DNA from 3 places in the Staphylococcus dromedarii genome. Region 2 is predicted to be linked to each of the others. Evidence: riboswitches for the same ligand, from Rfam matches in the RefSeq annotation. Region 2 holds a riboswitch; each other region holds the start of a gene.

Region 1 (3,284 bases), 470 kb from region 2:
TAACCACAGTGAAGTATCACAAACAAATAGCTCATACGAAACACAAGAATTTAAACATCATCCATCTGAACATAAAGGCGACATTGAATAAGCTCATTTAAAAAGATAGGTACGCTATGCGATTGAAATAGTGCTTTAAATATTGCCGTATTCTTTTGTAGTTACATTTTTAAGCAACATCAACTGTCATAAAAACTTTTGAATATGTTCTATCACACTCGAGCCGTACATGCTGCTCGAATGTTTTTATATGGTTTCTCATATATATTTAGTAGAATTGATTATGCTATACTAAAGCCATTACAAAGAGGTGATAGACTATGGAATTTATTCAAATTAAATCAACACAAGATCAATGGTATCAACCTACATTAGACTTTTATTTAGGAAAGTTAGACGATCTTGTCACTGAAGATGAGTCCGTCTTTGTTCAATCACTCAAAACGGAAAAGACGAAAAATGATTACGTCTTCTTAGTCGGTATTGAAGATGACCGTGTTGTTAGCTTTGCCACTGCACATTATGAAGCAACGACAAATGCTGGCTTTATTATTTATTTACTTGCAGAGGAAGGCCCTCAACGCGAATCGTATCTTGAAGCAACACTTCATCAAACTGAGACAAACATCAACGCTCTGGCTCAACAACTTCATGGTCGTGATGTTAACTTCTTTATGTTCGAATCTACTTTTGAATCACCAGATGTAGATTCAAAAACAGCAGACGACATTGCATTTCGTAGACGTTTCTTAACGCAGCAAGGATTTGAAAAGCAAACGAAGCTTTCATATATACAACCATCACTTAACCGCAATGGAAAACCTGTCCCATTAGATTTATATATCAAGACAAATATTCCTTTAACAAAAGATATCTATGGAGCAAGCATCAAATCTTGCTATATCCTCAAGTATGTCTTCGCAAATAGACTGCCACGCAAAGTGATCTATCCGTTGCTTGTGAAGATGGACCTACGAAAAGAACCGAGTGCATAAGCTCTTGAAATCGGTCCATAAAGTCGCTACAATAAAGAGGAGGTAAGACTGAAGGGTCACTGAACGAACACTGACAGTCGTCTAAATTGTAGGAGAAAGGATCCGATGATATGCTAACAAAAGAATTCGCACAAAAGTCTGGCTTAAGCGAAAAGCAAGTCCGAAAAATTGTTCAGCATCTTGAAGAACGTGGTTACCATTTAGGTAAAACAGAATACCGTGGACGTGAAGCGACTGACTTCAAAGAAGAAGATATTGAACTTTTCCAAGAGATTGCAGAGCGTGTTGGACAAACAAATAGTTACGAGCTTGCATTTGAAGAACTTGAGAAGGAAAAAGACTTTTTACAAGTGATTGTAAAGGAAGACTCACAACAACTTCCTGCTGATCAACAACTTTCTAACTTGTTCAATGAGTTGCATAATGAAATCAATCAAATGCGTGAAGAACGCCAAATTCTTGGTCAAATGGTGACACAAGTACATCAACAACAAGAAGCACTCTCTCAATTACACAACAAGTTAGAAGAACAACTTAAATCAAATAGTGCATCAATGGAAGCATTGACAGAAGCACAAAAACAACAAACTGAACAACTTGGTACAACACAAAAACATATTGAATCACAAATCGAAGGACAAAAAGCGTTAGCACATACAATTGAACGCAATGAGAAAAAAGGCTTTTTACAACGCTTGTTCGGCGGTTAGAACAATAGAGATAAGACATCAATTTTGTGTTGGGAGCCAATAAATACGCTCCCAACCTTTGTCTCGCTCTCTTAAAATTAAATAACATGCTAGGGGTGCTCGAAGTGAGCTGAGAAAGATTGACTCTTAACTCTTTGAACCTGATATGGTTAATACCATCGAAGGGAAGCAATGATCTGTCACGCGTTTCACAACGCAAATACAACGTTCTATCATATCATTGACGCTCGCATTTTATGTGACTCAATTTCAATCATACATGTCAACTTCCTGCATCCCACATGCAGGAGGTTTTTTTATGTTACAGACAGTTATTATCGGAGCTGGTGTCATGGGGCTATCTATTGCCAGACAACTGAACCCTCAAAATCGGCACATTCATATCATCGATCGCTCCACACCACGTATGAATGCATCTTACGCGGCTGGTGGTATGTTGGGGGCACAAAATGAGTTTTTTGAAGATACACCTTTGTACCATTTGGCTATGGAAAGTCGTGCCATGATGCCAGCAACAGCACAACAACTTTTAAAAGAAACAAATATGGATATTGAATTACAATCTCACGGGCTAATCAAAGTGGCGACGACACCACAAGACATTCCAGCAGTTGAAAAACAATTTGCTTTCCTAGCACAACAAGACCATGAGATTTATCAATTAACACCTGAACAATTACGTCAACGTTTCCCTTATTGTGATACGGCGTCTTGCGCTGCGTTCAAAATACATGATGACGGTCAAATCAATGCCAACCTATATACGCAAGCTTTGTTACAATCTGTCTCAAAACGTGCGCATATTGATCTACACTTACATACAGAAGTGTTACATATCACGCAACAGGCATCACATTATCAAATCACAACTTCTAAGGGAACATTTAATGCAGATGAATTAATTATTGCAGCTGGTGCTTGGAGTGGGGAATTGTTACATCAACTTGATATTCACCTTCCGACACACCCTGTCAAAGGAGACGTAAAACTAATCGCCTCTTCTTATAAAGGACTGAAGGAAACTATTTTTAATATGAATGGTTGCTATATCGTTCCTAAAAAACCAAATCGCTATCTTATTGGGGCAACTTCAGAACGAGATAATTGGAGTACCCAGAATAAAGAGGAAAACCTGCAATGGTTAGATCGCGAAAGCCAACTGATGATTCCACAACTGCGAGAACATCATGTCATTAAAACTTGGACAGGCATTCGACCAATCACATCGAATGAAGTACCGATTATGGGGGCACTTCGCGATAATCTTTACATCTCTACCGGACATTATCGAAATGGTATCCTGCTCTCCCCTATTGTTGGCGAACGTATGGCACAGCTTATTGATGGAGATGCTAGGGCAGCAACTCAATTAAGACCTTTCTCCCCTATAAAATAAGAATTTCATGCACAAGGGTTGATTTTAACAGCACTTGCCATTATCCTTATAATACAAGTCGGAATTAGAAGGGAGCGTCAAAATGTCTTTATTTTTAATCATACTTAATTTAATTATCTTTGCTGGGTTCATGATTGGACTATGGGTGATGGCGAAGAAACACGTTAAATTCCCAACACGTGT
Region 2 (3,284 bases):
CTAAAGTTTTTAAATTTTACATTTTTTTAATTAATCATTCTTATTATAACGCAAATTGTCATACTATTAGTGCTTAAAACGATAATTGTTCAATTAATATCATGAATTAAGCATGATAAATTAAAAGATGACAATTTGCCTTTTTATTTACTTCTATACTATCATACTTTCAGGAGGTGAAAATAATTAATCAAATTAAAGCAATTGGCACTGTCTCTAAAGCACCAAAGTATTATGAGAAGCCAGGCAGTTATTTTGTAACCTTTTTTCTTGCGGTTGAACGCAAATATAAAGAAAAAGGAAAGGCGCCTATCTATGACTACTTGAATTGTAAAGCATTTGTCCCTATTGCAATACAAATTGATCAAGAAGTTAGTCAAGGAGACACGCTCTCTATTGAAGGTTATCTCACGACACGTCGTTATCAATTTAATGACGAAAAACGTTTTTCAACTGAAGTTGTCGTTGAATCTGTTGAAAAACTTGAAGTCCCACCCCGTATTAACGCCAGCGACACCACTCTTGTCTCGTTTTAACATCCATTCCCTAAATATTTGTATCCACCACTTATTCATTATTTATGGACCACTCTCTAAATAATTCCTTAATCTCTTTTATTTGTTTTTTTAATTGAACGTTTCCGTATTATTAAAGGCGGGTTGCACAATGCGTAAGGCGTGGACCCGTCTTATACATATCACATCATGCAGAAGGCTGAATTAATAGTGATTTTAATAGATTCCCATATTTTGTTGAATCGCGAAGAGTAAGTGATTGATATGAGACGACACCTTATTGGCTTGTCACATATCAAAGAGGTACTACAACGAAACGAAATAGTGTTCTTAATTCTGTCGAAAAGTCCCAATCAAATGATATAGGCCATCAGTTAATTAATAGCGTATCTGTCTTGTTGTTATTTATGATTAGATTTTTAATAGGGAGGATTGGGCAAAAGCGAGATAAGAAATAATTTTGTTTGTATTTGTATTAATTTGAAAAAACAGAGTGAGTTTGCTAAATTTAAGTAAATTAATCATTGAAGACTACTAGGGGCGCCACTGGCTGAGATGAATGAAATTTCAAACCCTTTGAACCTGATTTGGATGATACCAACGTAGGGAAGTAGACAATAATGTATCAAGACAAAATGAACCGTCCTTGGTACCTCTGTGTAGTCTATATGAATTAAAAACAAAACACGGAGGTATTCAAATGATTCAAAAACCTAAGATTGCGTTATCGATTGCAGGAACAGATCCATCAGGTGGTGCAGGTGCAATGGCAGACTTAAAGGCATTCCATGCTTGTGGTGTTTATGGCATGAGTGCAATCACTAGCATCGTGGCACAAAACTCACTCGGTGTACAACATATTCATAACCTTGAACCTGCTTGGTTAGAAGAACAGCTAGAAAGTGTTTTTACAGATGAACCACCACATGCACTTAAGACAGGTATGATACCGACACCTGAGATGATGCAGATTATTCAACAGTATTTAAAAAAGATTGATATTCCATATGTAATCGACCCAGTAATGGTCGCTAAAAGTGGTGACTCACTTATGGCTGAACAAGTTCGAAATCAACTGAAAGAGACATTGTTACCTTATGCAGATGTTGCAACACCTAATATTCCAGAAGCAGAAGAAATTACAGGTTTCAAGATAGAAACAATGGATCAAATTCATCGTGCAGGAAACTTTTTCATTAATGAAATTGGTGCAAAAGGTGTCGTGATTAAAGGTGGTCATTTAGCAGGAGATGCGACGGACTATCTATTCACACGAGAAGGGCATTATGTATTTGAAGATGAACGTTATCCAACCGAACATACACATGGAACAGGATGTACATTTTCAGCAGTTATTACGGCGGAATTAGCGAAAGGGCGTTCTGTCTATGAAGCAGTTGCTAAGGCGAAAGAGTTTATTTCTTTAGCAATTAAGTATACGCCAGAAATTGGACGTGGCAGAGGTCCGGTGAATCACTTTGCATATCAAGCACAGAAAGGGTGGGATTAATGAGTGATTATCTAACGAGCGTACGTGAAGCACAACCACTTGTTATTTGTTATACAAACGATGTTGTCAAAAATTTCACAGCAAATGGTTTACTCAGTTTAGACGCAAGTCCTGCAATGAGTGAGGCACCTGAAGAAGCAGCAGACTTTTTTAAAGTAGCACAAGCATTACTTATCAATATTGGCACTTTGACACAACAAAGTGGTGAAGATATGTTAAAAATAGCGAAAGAAGCGAATCGACAAAATGTGCCGATTGTTTTAGATCCTGTTGCTGTGGGTGCCTCTCAGTTTAGAAAAGATTTTTGTCGCAAATTTTTAGAAGAAATACAGGTAACGGTCATTAAAGGAAATGCTTCAGAGATATTGTCATTAGTGGATGCATCTGCAACGATGAAGGGAACAGATAGTACCATTGAGGACGTACCTGTTGAAGCAGCTCGAAAAGCACATTTGAAATATGGTGCAGCAATTGTAATGACTGGAAAAACAGACATCATTGTTCAAGATGGACGTGTCTTCGCCTTAGACAATGGCACACCGTTACTTGTAAAAGTGACAGGTACGGGTTGTTTATTAGGCGCTGTGATTGCTAGTTTTTTAATGAAAGAAACACATCCTTCAATAGAAAAATTATCAGAAGCGGTATCATATTATACGATTTCTGCCGAACGTGCGGAAGTGAGAGCGGGTGCTGACTTACCGGGTACATTCTCCGTTGCCTTTTTAGATGCATTGAATCAAACGGCGACGGTAGCTTTTCAGCAAGAGATAAAAAAGAGAGAAGTGAAGAATGATGACATTTGATCGTAAACAATTACGTGTTTACTTTATTGCGGGGACGCAAGACGTAAAAAAAGGAAACTTAGATGACATCCTTGAATCAGCATTAAAAGCAGGTATTACGATGTTTCAATTCCGTGAAAAAGGGCCTTCAGCTCTGACTGGAGAGGCTAAAAAGGAAAAAGCATTAGCACTTCAAAAACTTTGTAAAGCCTATCAAGTGCCATTTATTGTCAATGATGATGTTGATTTAGCATTGGAAATTGATGCAGATGGTATTCATGTAGGACAAGATGATGCAGAAGTTCAAAGTTTTTATGCGCAAGCAGGGGATAAAATCATCGGTTTGAGCGTAAGTAATTTTGAAGAATATGATCAATCGGACCTAACACATGTAGATTATATCGGTGTTGGTCCTGTTTATAGAACACAATCAAAAAGTGATGCCAAACAAGCAGGTGGTATTGAAATGATTCG
Region 3 (3,284 bases), 430 kb from region 2:
GGCCTCTGGATTCGTCTCCCAATCAGGTCCATAGAAAACAGTCGCCACTTCATAAAGTCCAATATACCCCATAGAAATCGTTGCACGTTGATGCTTAAAAAGCGTAAATACCTCATCCTGTTCTTCCAAACGATATTTAAATGCGCCATGCTTATATAATATTGGTGCATTATTCGGTTCTGCTTGTTTCACACGTTCAATACGAAATGCAAGCGCATCATGTAACACCGCCATGCGCTCATTAAAAATGGTCCAGAAACGGTCCTTGTCACCCTTCGATTCAAGCGCAATACGTGGTAAATTCAACGTGACAACCCCTAAGTTACAACGACCACTATTCTCATATTCTCCTTGTTCATTTTGCCAAGCGGGTAAGAATGATCGACATCCCATTGGCGCTTTAAAGTCCCCTAAAAGTTCAACCGTTTTATCATAATTCAAAATATCCGGATACATCCGTTTCATCGAACATTCTAACGCCAATTGTTTCACATCATAGTTTGGATCTGTTGGGGCAAAATTCACACCCTTTTTAATAGAAAAAACAAGTTTTGGGAAAATAGCTGTAATACGATCTTTTCCCAATCCTTTAATACGTGTTTGTAGGATCGCTTGTTGAATTTTTCGACTCATCTCATCCGTCCCTAATCCAAAACCAAATGTCACAAATGGCGTTTGCCCATTAGATGTATAAAGTGTGTTCACTTCATACTCCAGACTCTCAATCGCTTCAAAAATATCTTGTGTGACTTGTTCATCTACATAGCGCTCAACATCTTCTTCACGAACATATTTCTTCGCTGTCGCACGGTGTTTTCGTTCATTATGTATAGCATACACACCTAGTACCTCGTCAATACGGTCAATCGTACAGCCACCATATTGACTACTAGAGACGTTAGCAATAATTTGAACAAGTTGTGCAGCTGCTGTTTGAATGGATTTAGGTGATGTAACATGCGCATTTCCGATTTGAAAACCATTTTCCAACATGTCTTTCGCATCAATTAAGCAACAATTCGTAAGCGGTTGAAAAGGATGATAGTCCAGATCATGAAAGTGAATCTCTCCAGCTTGATGTGCCAAAGCAACATGTTGTGGTAATATGTGCGTTAACCCATAAGACTTCGATAAAACACCTGCTGTCAGGTCACGCATTGTCGCAAATGTTTGGCTATCTTTGTTCGCATTCTCATTCACAATTGTCGGATCTTTCGTCATCAATCCTTCAAGATCTTTTTCTAATTGATTCATCATTTCACTCCTCTTTCTATATATAGTGTCTATAAATTATGTTAGATACTATATATAGTATTTTCAACTCAAAACAAAGCCGTTAACTGATTTGTCATTTCTTTAAGAACGTTATGTGAACTTTGTGTTTTGAACAATTTTAACTTCTTTATGATGTGGGCGTGGGACAGAAATCTTTGTCACACATCTCATCATCTTTGCAGGGGTACTCAGCCTCGATTTGACCATAAGACAACTGTACCCTAGCCTGTCTTCACTTGACGATATACATCAGGTTCGATACATTGAAGTATATAAAAGAATCGCACTAGGGGTGTTCACGAACTGAGATGAGGGCGACCTCAAACCCTTTGTACCTGAACTAGGTCATACTAGCGTAGGAAAGTGTTAGCTAATTTAAGATAGGTATATAGAAGAGATGGCATTGGGGTAACCATACTCCATTTATAAAGAGTATGTACGTTAACGTATATTTTAATTCATCTTATAATCGCCATGCTTCTTTTTCAGTCACCAAATTCTACCCTCAAAATAATCACTACCTTTCATAAAATGTGAAGCGCAACTTTCCTTACTAGAGTTGCGTATTTTTTTATACATTTTAACCCTAAAAGGAGTGTTTTTTATGGCAAAAACTGCATTAATCACTGGAGCAAGTCGAGGTCTTGGCGCAACCATAGCACGTACCCTTGGCGCACAAGGATACAATGTCATTATTAACTATCATAAAAATCAGTCTGCAGCAGAGCAAGTTGCAAAGGATATTGGTGATAACCGCGCACTCGTTATTCAAGCTGATATTACAGAGCGTAAACAAGTAGATGAACTTGTTGCTAAAGGCACAGAGTACTTCGGGCAAATTGATGTAGTCATCAATAATGCATTAGTTAATTTTAAATTTGATCCAACAACACAAAAACCATTTCGGGAGTTAGATTGGTCAGACTATCAAGGGCAGATTGATGGCACATTGAAAGGGGCTTTTAACACAACACAAAGTGTCATTCCGCAAATGATTGAACGTCAAAACGGCACGATTATTAGCATCGGTACAAATTTATACCAAAATCCCGTAGTCCCTTATCATGAATATACAACCGCAAAAGCTGCGTTGATTGGCTTTACACGTAATATTTCAGCAGAACTTGGTCAGTACGGCATCAATGCCAATGTAGTGTCTGGTGGATTGTTGAAGACAACGGATGCAAGCGCAGTGACAACACCAGAAGTGTTTGACTTAATTACTCAAACAACGCCTTTACGCAAAGTAACAACACCTCAAGATGTGGCAAATATGGTTGCATTTCTTGCTTCCGAACAAGCACGTGGTATTACCGGCCAAAATATTACTGTTGATGGTGGACTTACAATGAATTAATACAGATACACAATCATTAGCGAAAGGAGACCTCTTTTACTCATGACAACAAAAGTCAAACAAATGAATATAGGTGTCTTAATTTATGGATGTGGTCATCATCAAGCTGCTTGGCGTATGCCAGATTCATCAATCAAACGACTCGGCGATAAACGCTACTATCAATCATTAGCACAACTTGCTGAACGCGGTTTACTTGATGCTGTCTTCTTTGCCGATAACCAATCTTTCCCTGCCAAAACAGATACAGCACTGCCAGCCTTTTGGTTTGATCCTATTGTCAATTTGACCGCAATATCACAAGTGACAGCACACATCGGCTTAGTCTCAACAATCTCAAGTACTTTTTCTAACCCATTCACAGCTGCTCGACAACTTCTGAGTTTAGATCATGTCACAGGTGGTCGTGTTGGTTGGAATCTTGTGACATCTATGACTGATTTAGAAGCTCAAAATCACAGTATATCTGCTTTACCTAATCATGAATCACGTTATGCTAAAGCAGATGAATTTGCCAAAGTGATGAATCAACTCTTCACATCTTGGCATACTAAAGCTTTCATCCACTCACGCGACGACAATCAAGTTATTCATTCAGATATGATTCAACCATTTCATCATCACGGCACGCACTTTAACGTGAAGGGACCTT

What was found. Region 2 has a riboswitch for thiamine pyrophosphate ahead of thiD (bifunctional hydroxymethylpyrimidine kinase/phosphomethylpyrimidine kinase). Riboswitches for the same ligand answer to the same signal wherever they lie in the genome.
Region 1: it holds a riboswitch for thiamine pyrophosphate, as region 2 does, so the genes downstream of both, thiO (glycine oxidase ThiO) here and thiD (bifunctional hydroxymethylpyrimidine kinase/phosphomethylpyrimidine kinase) in region 2, are expected to answer to the same signal.
Region 3: it holds a riboswitch for thiamine pyrophosphate, as region 2 does, so the genes downstream of both, MUA88_RS10515 (3-oxoacyl-ACP reductase) here and thiD (bifunctional hydroxymethylpyrimidine kinase/phosphomethylpyrimidine kinase) in region 2, are expected to answer to the same signal.

What each region holds. Positions count from the first base shown of each region.
Region 1 is NZ_CP094718.1:2,150,754-2,154,037, forward strand. It holds gene MUA88_RS10680 (general stress protein) at 1-91, shown strand, start outside; gene MUA88_RS10685 (hypothetical protein) at 321-995, shown strand; gene MUA88_RS10690 (DNA-binding protein) at 1,106-1,705, shown strand; TPP riboswitch at 1,787-1,889, shown strand; gene thiO (glycine oxidase ThiO) at 2,004-3,101, shown strand; gene MUA88_RS10700 (L-cystine transporter) at 3,184-3,284, shown strand, end outside.
Region 2 is NZ_CP094718.1:1,680,116-1,683,399, reverse strand. It holds gene MUA88_RS08360 (single-stranded DNA-binding protein) at 177-536, shown strand; TPP riboswitch at 1,042-1,141, shown strand; gene thiD (bifunctional hydroxymethylpyrimidine kinase/phosphomethylpyrimidine kinase) at 1,219-2,025, shown strand; gene thiM (hydroxyethylthiazole kinase) at 2,025-2,831, shown strand; gene thiE (thiamine phosphate synthase) at 2,821-3,284, shown strand, end outside.
Region 3 is NZ_CP094718.1:2,113,915-2,117,198, forward strand. It holds gene nrdD (anaerobic ribonucleoside-triphosphate reductase) at 1-1,254, opposite strand, end outside; TPP riboswitch at 1,554-1,654, shown strand; gene MUA88_RS10515 (3-oxoacyl-ACP reductase) at 1,880-2,632, shown strand; gene MUA88_RS10520 (LLM class flavin-dependent oxidoreductase) at 2,675-3,284, shown strand, end outside.